Regions from separate parts of the Stenotrophomonas sp. YJH_SMC_40 genome, predicted to be linked through region 2. Evidence: predicted binding sites of a transcription regulator. Region 2 holds the regulator's gene; the other holds the start of a gene.

Region 1 (4,741 bases), on a different contig from region 2:
GCTTCTTGCCGTTACCGCCGCCCACCTGGTTGCCCAGCAGGCCGCCGATCACTGCGCCGGTAGCGGTACCCGTGATGCGGTTCGGATCGCGCGAGTTGCGCTGCACTTCCACGTTCTTGCAGACCACGCGGCTGCCGTCATTGAACTTGCGTCCCTCATCGCGCGGCCCATACGTCTGCGCACCGGCCACCGACGAAGCCGCCAGCAGCGTGCCCAGCACAAGCAATCGGGTCGAGGTCTTCATGGCCATCTCCTGAGTTCCGGTATGGCGCAAGTGTCCTCCTGCGGTTGGCAACCGGAAGTGAAATGCGCGTATCCGCCGCCTCATCGGCCATCGCGCGTTCAGGAAGAAATCCGCGCCCATCACGATCAGCCATCGTGATGGGCGCTGTCTTCCTACCGGCATTGCCCTCTGCTAGAACTCTTCCCAACCGCCCGCATTGGCGGCCAGCGTCGGTTCCATCCGCGGCGGCAGCACCGCCGGCCGGCGTACCGGTGCAACCGATGCCGCCACGGCTGCCAACGCCGGGCGGACCGCTGCGGCGGCGGTCACCGCCCCCGTGCGGAACACCGAAACTGCCTCGGCCAGCAGGTTGGCCTGCTCTTCCATGGAGCGTGCCGCCGCGCTGGCTTCTTCCACCAGCGCCGCATTCTGCTGCGTGGTCTCGTCCATCTGCACCACCGCCTGGTTCACCTGTTCGATACCCGAGCTCTGCTCCTGCGAGGCGGCAGAGATATCGGCCATGATGTCGGTCACGCGCTGCACCGAGGCCACGATCTCGCCCATCGTGGTGCCGGCCTGACGAACCAGCGCCGATCCATCGGCGACCTTGCCGACCGAATCCTCGATCAGGCCCTTGATCTCCTTGGCCGCACCGGCCGAGCGCTGCGCCAGCGTGCGCACCTCACTGGCCACCACCGCAAAGCCCCTCCCCTGCTCGCCGGCACGCGCAGCTTCCACCGCCGCGTTCAAGGCCAGGATGTTGGTCTGGAACGCGATGCCGTCGATGACACTGATGATCTCGGCGATCTTCTTCGACGAGGCTTCGATAGCCGACATCGTGGTGACCACCTGGCCGACCACCTCGCCGCCCTGCGAGGCGACGCCATGCGCACCGATGGCAAGCTGGTTGGCCTGTCGTGCGTGCTCGGCGTTCTGTTTCACGATGGAGGTTAGCTCCTCCATCGACGCCGCCGTCTCTTCCAGGTTCGCCGCCTGCTGCTCGGTGCGACGCGACAGATCGGTGTTGCCCGACGCGATCTCGCCTGCCGCCAGGTTGATGCTGGACGCGCTGGACTGGATACGGCCGACAATCTGCTTGAGCTGATCGACGGTGGCATTGCAGTCATCGCGCATGCGGGCAAACACGCCGTGGAAGTCGCCCTGCATGCGCACGGTGAGGTCACCGCGCGAGATCGCCTGCAGCAGGGTCGACACCTGCACCAGGTTCTCGTCGGTGGTCTGCATCAGGCGATTGAGCCCGGCCACCATGTCGCGAAACTCATAGGCGAAGCGATCTTCATCGCCGCGCAGGCTGAAGTCGCCTGCGGCTGCAGCCGTCGCCAGGCGGCGGATCTCACTGTTGATCGCCGACAGGCTGGTCTTGGTTTCGTCCATGGCCTGGGTGATTGCGGCCTTCTCGCCCGGCAACGGATCCATGTCCACTGACAGATCACCGCGGGCGTAATGCTTCATTACTTCGATCAGCCGGTTCTGCACCTGCACATGCGAGCCGACCAGCGCATTGGTCTCGTGCACCATGCGCCCGTAGTCGCCAGGAAAAGCACTCTCGTCCATGCGATAGCTGAGGCTGCCCGCGTCGTGCTGGCGGGCCAGTTCACCCTGCGCCGCCATCACCGACTGCAACTGCGCCTGCATGCGCTGCATTGATCGGAGCAGCTGGGTCACCTCATCGTTGCCGGACGCGTCGATGCTGCTGTCCAGGCGGCCACCGGCAATACCGTCGGCCAGCTTCACCGCCCCTGCCAGCGGACGGGTCAGGCTGCGGGTAATCGCCCATGCCGCCAGCGAGCCCAGCAGCAGACTCATCACACCGAACACGATCGACAACGTACCGGTCCATGATTCGGTCGCGCGGTACTCCTCGCGGCTGCGCGCTGTCAGCGCCTCCTGATGCCGCAGCAGGGTCGAGATGGCTTCATTCCAGGCCGTCGCCAGGCCATGTTCGGCCAGCAGTTCCTTGGCCGCGCCGTCGAAATCGCCGGCCTTCATGCGCTCGTGCAGATGCTGGGTGGAGGCGTCGGTGGCCTTGCGTGCCGCGTCGATTTTCGCCACCAGGGCATCACCAGTGGCGTCGCGTGGAATCTTGATGTACTTGGCCCAGATACCGTCGTAGGTCTGCGACAGCTCCTGCGCCTTCTGATAATCCTTGTCGAAATCCTCACCCCGCTTGATCACCATCAGGCGGCGATGCATCAGCACCGCGTTGTTGGTATCAAGCATGTCATTCAACAAACGCATCTTGACCATGTTGACGTCCACCACTTTCTCGAACTGGGCGGATTTCAGCTGATTCCCATACAGCACCAGGCCAACGATGGCCATGATGAACAGCAGCAGCAGACCGAAGCCGGCGCCAAGCCGGGATCCCACACGGAGATTACGTAAGGCAAGCATCTCAATTCCCTTGATCGTGGCCGTACGTTCGATGGCGGCGCAGCGAAGGGAAACTTTACGGGACTTTATATATGGACCGATCCAAATATATGGAACTGTGCAGGCAGTCAGAAAACAAGGCGGCAGATAATGGCGCCATATCATTATCGAATACCGCTGACACGCCAGCGCCCGATGAAAATCACGCAGATTTAACACCATAATCATGCCAGCTCCATCCGAAGCGGCCCTGGATTATCTGAGCCGGACACAACCGCCGCCCGGGAGAGCTACAGTCCGCAGATGACACGGATCCTGCACATCGAAGGCGCGTCCATCAACGACATCGCCAGCCTCTACGTGGAAATCAATCGCGTGTTCATGGCCGACGAAGACTGGCAACTGGGCGCAAGCCTGGATGCGCTTGATGACCTGCTTCACGGCGGCTACGGCGCTCTCGCAGGCCATGCCATCGCCACGGTGGTGTGGCGTGACATCGCCCACAGCCGCGATGCACTGGGCCGCGAGACCACGCGCGCCTGGCTGCAATCGAAACTCGCTCAGGGCGGCAGGTTCAACGGTGCGGCCATCCACGCTCAGTTGACGGCACTGGCGCTTGGTCAGGGACAGACCTACTTCGAGATCGTCATGGAGATCTTCGGCAGCCATCCGCAGATCACCCTGGTGCCTGGCTGAGCGGGCTGCGGCGACCAGCCCCACATCAGCTCAGAGCTTGGCCAGGGCATCGCCCAGACGGCGCGGGAACGCCACCTCGCTGGCCAGGTGCCATGCGCGTGCATTGGCGCCCAGCCGGGTCCACTCGGCCTCATCCATCGCCAGCGCGCGCTCGACGGCCTGTTCCAGCGCCTTCTCATCCACATGCCAGGTTCTGGACAGATGGCAGGGCTCGCCCTCGTGCGCGGCGACCAGGATACCGCGGCTGTCGTCGATCATCTGGTTCATCGGCGCGCCGTCGCAGGTGATCACCACCGCGCCGCAGCTCATCGCTTCCACCAGGTAATGGCCCCAGCCTTCGGTCTGCGACAGGCACAGGTGAAACGCATGTTCGTTCTGCAGGCGCTGCACCTCCTGGTCGGGCAGCCGCTCGCGGACGATCCGCAGGTTCGCGGCCCCGCCCTCATCTTCGTCCGAAGGGCCGCCGCGCAGGATGGTCAGCAAGGGCCACTCAGGGTGCCGCTTCCAGACATTGACGAGTGCAGCCGTCCCCTTCATGCGACTGGTACCGGCCGCATGCAGGAAGCTGCGCGGCCTGCGCGGCACCGCTGGGTCGTAGCGGTCACGGCTGCAGAAACCGACTTCCAGCGCGCGCATGCCCAGTGCGTTGAAGATGCGCGTGGCTTCTTCGGTCTTGGTCAACAACGCATCGAACCGCGGCAGGATCCGCAGGCTGCGTGCGGACACCCATTCCGGATTCGGAATCAACAGATTGACCACGGCCAGTCCGAAGCTTGCCGGCCGGACATGCTCCAGCGAGATGTTGACGTCGAACCGGGCGGGCGTGCGCCCCAGGCTCAGCCACGAGGCCAGCAGCCTGCGCAGGCGCATTCCGCGGAGTTTCCAGGCGCCACCATTGCGCACCGCGTCCAGGCGGCTGACCGTCACCGTGTGCCCGAGCTGCTGCAACGAGCGCTCGATCACCTGGATGTCATGGGACAGGCCACGCTGGTTGTCGGCGGCCAGTAGATGGATATGCGCCATCAGGACGGACTCCCTGGCCGATGCAGGTTACGCGCCGGCAAGGCGGTCGCCATCATGAAGCCCAGCACCAGGTAGAAATAGAACGAATGCGGCATCGCCCGGTAGAACACGTTGTCCGTGAACGCCGAAAGCGCATAGACGATGACCACGGCAAGTCCGGCGATGGCGATCGTCGCGGTGATGTCGTCGGCGTGGCCGAGGCGCCGCACGAAATGAATGCCGGGCAGGATGAAGACCAGCAGCATGAGCAGCAGCAACGGCACGCCACCGGTCACCGCCGCTTCCAGGTACTCGTTGTGCGGGTGGTTGTAGCGGAAGATCGACTCGGACACCTCGCCGCGAGCGATGCCCTCACGCGCATAGGTACCGAACTGGTTCAGGCCCACCCCCGCCACGGGATGCTCG
Region 2 (4,741 bases):
CTGCCCGGTCAGGTCCTGGTAGCTCTGGGTCAGGGCGATCTCGGTCAGGTTGTGGCGGATGCGCTCGAGCTGCGCGTCCTGGCCCGGCTGCAGGCCTTCAGCACGCAACTGTTCGGTCAGGCTGCGGCATTCCTCGGCCAGGTCCAGGGTGCGGTGCGTGGCCTGTTCGGTCATGGCCACCACGTGGTCCAGGCGTGCGCAGGCGTCGTCCAGCTCACCGGCCTCGCTGGGCACGGTCGGCAGCTCACCCAGTGCCTGCCCCAGCTCGCGGGCCAGCCGCGAGAGGCCGCTCATCATCGGCTGCGTACGCAGCGCGACCAGTCCGTCGATGCGCTGCCGCCAGGCGGCCTCGTCACCGGACTCGAGTGCGTCCAGGGCTTCCTGCAGGCGCAGGGCGAGGGCGCTCTTGTCGACCGTGGTATCCATCAGGCGCTGGCCGCCAGGCGTTCGAAGATCTTGCCGAGCTTCTCTTCCAGCGTCTGCGCAGTGAACGGCTTGATGATGTAGCCGTTCACGCCGTTCTGGGCGGCTTCGATGATCTGTTCGCGCTTGGCTTCGGCGGTGACCATCAGCACTGGCAGGGTCTTCAGCTTGGCATCGGCACGGATCGCCTTCAGCAGCTCGATGCCGGTCATCACCGGCATGTTCCAGTCGGTGACCACGAAATCGAACGGCTGGCTCTGCAGCAGCGACAGCGCGGCATGCCCGTCCTCGGCTTCGGCGGTATTGGTGAAGCCCAGATCGCCCAGCAGGTTCTTGACGATCCGACGCATGGTCGAGAAGTCATCGACGATCAGGATGCGCATGTTCTTGTTCAAAGCAGAGTTCCTTTGTTGTTCATTCCGGGCGGCCGGGGGCAGCCGCCTCGGGCATGTTCATTCTTCCAGGCCGGCGTCCGCCGCCTCGAAAATCTTGAGCCGGCCACGCAGGCGCAGCACCGCCTGGCCGTGGATCTGGCAGACCCGCGACTCGCTCACGCCGAGCACCGCGCCGATCTCCTTCAGGTTCAGTTCCTGCTCGTAGTAGAGCGAGAGCACCAGCTGTTCGCGCTCGGGCAGGTGGCCGATGGCCTTGCCCAGCTCACGGCCGAATTCACCACGCTCCAGCACCTGCTGCGGGGTCGGGCCGCCCTGGGCGACGGTGTCCAGCTCGCCCTGGTCCTCGATGCGCGACTCCAGGCTCAGCACCTGGCCACGTGCGGCGTCCTCCATCAACCGCAGGTATTCGGGCAGCGGCATCTCCATCGCGGCGGCCACCTCGGTGGCGCTGGCGGCGCGGCCGCTGCTCTGTTCTAGGCGGCGGATGGTGGCGGCGGCATCGCGGGCACGGCGGTGCACCGAGCGCGGCACCCAGTCGCCACGGCGGATCTCGTCGATCATCGAACCGCGGATGCGGATCGAGGCATAGGTCTCGAACGAGGCGCCCTGGTCGGCGTCGTAGCTGCGCGACGCTTCGATCAGGCCCATCATGCCGGCCTGGATCAGGTCGTCCACTTCAACGCTGGCCGGCAACCGCGCGGCCAGGTGGTGGGCGATGCGCCGCACCAGGTCCGAATGCTGGGCGATGACCTCGTTGGCCGCCGAGCGCTGGACTTCCCTGTACTGGGCTGCGCCTTTCATGCGGCCACCCCGCGCTGCTTGAGGATGCGCTCGAGGAAGAACTCGACGCCGCCACGCGGTTCGGTCGGCGCCTGCCAGCGTGCGGTGCGACGCGCGATCTCGGTGATCGCCAGCGCGGCCGGGCTGGACGGGTAGGCCTTCACCACCGGCTGCTGGCGCTGCACCGACAGGCGCAGCCAGTCGTCCTGCGGCACGCAGCCCAGGTAGTTCAGCGAGACATCGGCGAGGAACTTCTCGCAGACGCGGGTCAGCTTTTCGTACAGCACGCGGCCCTCGTTGGGGTCGCGCACCATGTTGGCCACTACCTGGATGCGGTCCACGCCGCGTTCGCGCGACAGCACCTTGATCAGCGCGTAGGCGTCGGTGATCGAGGCCGGCTCGTCACAGACCACCACCACGGTGTCCTGCGCGGCCTGGCAGAAGGTCAGCACGCCGTCGGTGATGCCGGCGGCGGTGTCCACCACCATGATGTCCAGTTCGCGTTCCAGCTCGGAGAACACGTTGACCAGGCCGACGTGCTCGGCCGGGGCCAGCTCGGCCATGTGCCGGCGGCCGGACGCGGCCGGCACCACCAGCACGCCGTTCGGGCCTTCGACGATGACGTCGTCCAGCGAGCAGCGGCCGGCGACCAGGTCGGCCAGCGTGAAGGTCGGGTTCAGCCCCAGGATCACGTCGATGTTGGCCAGGCCCAGGTCGGCGTCCAGCAGCAGCGTGCGCTTGCCCATGCCGGCCAGTGCCACCGCCAGGTTGGCGGACACATTCGTCTTGCCCACGCCGCCCTTGCCGCCAGTGACGGCAATGGTGCGCACAGGGCCGAGCGGCTCGCTGCGGGTGGCCGACAGCGGGAAGGTCTTGGTCAGCTTGGCGTACTCACGCGACGGCATGGTTCAACTCCGGGTTGCAGGGCATATCGGCCGCGCGGCGCAAATCTTCAAGGCGAAGTACGAGATTGGCCGCACTGGCCCGGTGCAGGTCCTCCGGAACGTCCTGGCCATCGGTCACCCAGGTGATCGGCAGGGCGTGGTCCACGGCCACTGACAGGGCGTTGCCGAAGCGGCCGGTCTCGTCCAGCTTGCTCAGCACCAGGCCCTGCAGGTTGGCGGCGCCGAAGCGGCGGACCACCTCGTCCATGTCGCCGAAGCTGGTGTTGGCCGGCAGCACCAGCAGGGTGCGTACCTGGCGGGCGGCGCGCAGCCACTGCAGCTGCGCGGCCAGCGCGCGGTCGCGCGGGCCCAGGCCGGCGGTGTCGATCAGCACCAGCTTGTAGTCCTTCAGGCGCTCCAGCAGCTGGTCCAGGTCGGTGCCGCTGTTGGCCTCGTGCACCGCGATGCCGAGCTGGCGGCCGTAGCCGTACAGCTGCTCGCGGGCGCCGATGCGGGTGGTGTCGGTGGTGACCAGGGCCACGTCGCGCGGCGCATGCTTCTCGGCGAAGCGCGAGGCCAGCTTGGCGATGGTGGTGGTCTTGCCGGCGCCGGTCGGGCCGACCAGGGCGATCACGCCGCCTTCTTCCAGCGGGTCGACCGGAGCGATCGGCAGCTTGCGCGAGATCAGCCCCAGCATCAGGCCGCGGCCACGATGGGCTTCGGTCTCCAGCGGGATCTGCATGGCCACGTCGCGGGCCAGCCCGGCGTCGAAACCGTACTCGTCCATCAGGTCCAGCGCGGTGGCGCGCACCGGGCTGCCACGCAGGCGCTCGTCGGTGAAGCGGTTCATCTCGCGCTCGATCACCTGGCGCATGCCGGCCACTTCCTGGCGCAGCTGGCGGATCTCGGCGTCGTCCTGGGCAACCACGGTCAGCGTCGGTGCCGGGGCCAGCATGGGGGCCGGGCTGGCTTCGCCGGCGGCTTCGGCCGCTGCCGGTTCGCTGGCGGCGATCCCGGGCTGCGCTTCGGTCACGGCAGCGGTCGGCAGCGGCGGCGGCTGCACGGCCGGGGCCACGCTTTCGTGATGCATGTCGCGCGGCGGGTCGATCTGGAAGCGGGCGCGGTTGGCCGGCACGGTGGCGGCCGGTGCAACGATGGCCTCGGCGAACGGGGCGAAGCTCTGTTCGGGCAGCGCCGGTTCGTTGACGGCGGCGCGCGCCAGGGTGGCGGCGAAGCCAGTGCTGCCACGGGTCGGCACGATCTCGTCGGCGCTGTCCAGGGTACGGCCGGTGGCCCCAACGGCCGCACGGGCGAGGGCGGCCACGGCCGAGGTGGTGGCGGCGACCGGTTCCGGCGCGGGGGTGCTGCTGCGGCGGCGGGTGACCGCGGCGATCACCGCGTCAGCAGCGGTGCGCGGCTTGGGTGCCGGCGGCGGTGCGACATCACGGCGCGAGGCTTCCAGTGCACGCTGCACGGCGCTCTCGTCGTAGTTGGCCGCGGCGACGATCTCGACGCCTTCCTCGATCCGGCGGTTGGACAGGATCACGGCGTCAGGACCATGTTCCTTGCGCACCAGGTTCATGGCCGAGCGCATGTCGGCGGCGACGAATCGTTTGATTTTCATGCTGTGGTCACGGGACGAAGACGGCGGGGTGGCGGTCGGAGAACTCGGGTGGTCGGTGGTCTGCACGGTGCGGGTTCCCCTTGGTATCTGTCTGTTGCGTTGGTTCGAAGGTGGTGTCTGTTTTCTGGCGCATCGGTGGGCGGCGTCAGCTGATCGTTCCGACCAGCTTCAGGCGCTTGTCCTCCGGCACCTCGCTGTAGGCCAGGACCGACAACGACGGAACGCTGTGGCGGACCAGGCGCGCCAGCGCGGCGCGCACCGGGCCCGGTACCAGCACGACCGCCGGCTCGTTTCGCGCTTCCTGCTTGCTGACACATTCGGCCAGGCTCTGGTGCAGTCGCTCTGCGAGTCCGGGTTCCAGCGCGGCGCCGTTGCCCTGCGTGGACTCCTGCAAGACACGTTCCAATTGCGGGTTGAGGGTGAACACCGGCAGCTCCGCCGACATTCCGGCGATCTCCTGCACGATGAAGCGGCCCAGCGCGGTGCGTACGGCAGCGGTCAGCACCGCCGGGTCCTGGCTGCTGGGCGCGTGTTCGACCAGCGCCTCGGCGATCTTGCGCAGCTGGCGGATCGGGATGCGCTCCACCAGCAGGTTCTGCAGCACGCGCACCACCGCCGACAGCGGCAGCGCCTTC

Evidence for each region. The regulator FliA, encoded in region 2, starts transcription of late flagellar genes. The targets are predictions, from matches to a motif close to TAAAGTTTNNCNNNCNNNGGCCGATAA.
Region 1: a site for FliA is predicted at 2,670-2,696, ahead of AC5P6X_RS08185 (methyl-accepting chemotaxis protein). Genes of this name have one in related genera too.

What each region holds. Positions count from the first base shown of each region.
Region 1 is NZ_JCAFRX010000003.1:494,242-498,982, reverse strand. Features, by position in the region: gene AC5P6X_RS08190 (glycine zipper 2TM domain-containing protein) at 1-250, opposite strand, end outside; gene AC5P6X_RS08185 (methyl-accepting chemotaxis protein) at 416-2,638, opposite strand; gene AC5P6X_RS08180 (barstar family protein) at 2,921-3,313, shown strand; gene AC5P6X_RS08175 (glycosyltransferase) at 3,344-4,336, opposite strand; gene AC5P6X_RS08170 (O-antigen ligase family protein) at 4,336-4,741, opposite strand, start outside.
Region 2 is NZ_JCAFRX010000014.1:11,080-15,820, forward strand. Features, by position in the region: gene AC5P6X_RS20035 (protein phosphatase CheZ) at 1-426, opposite strand, end outside; gene cheY (chemotaxis response regulator CheY) at 426-818, opposite strand; gene AC5P6X_RS20045 (RNA polymerase sigma factor FliA) at 876-1,619, opposite strand; gene AC5P6X_RS20050 (MinD/ParA family ATP-binding protein) at 1,616-2,503, opposite strand; gene flhF (flagellar biosynthesis GTPase FlhF) at 2,490-4,106, opposite strand; gene flhA (flagellar biosynthesis protein FlhA) at 4,252-4,741, opposite strand, start outside.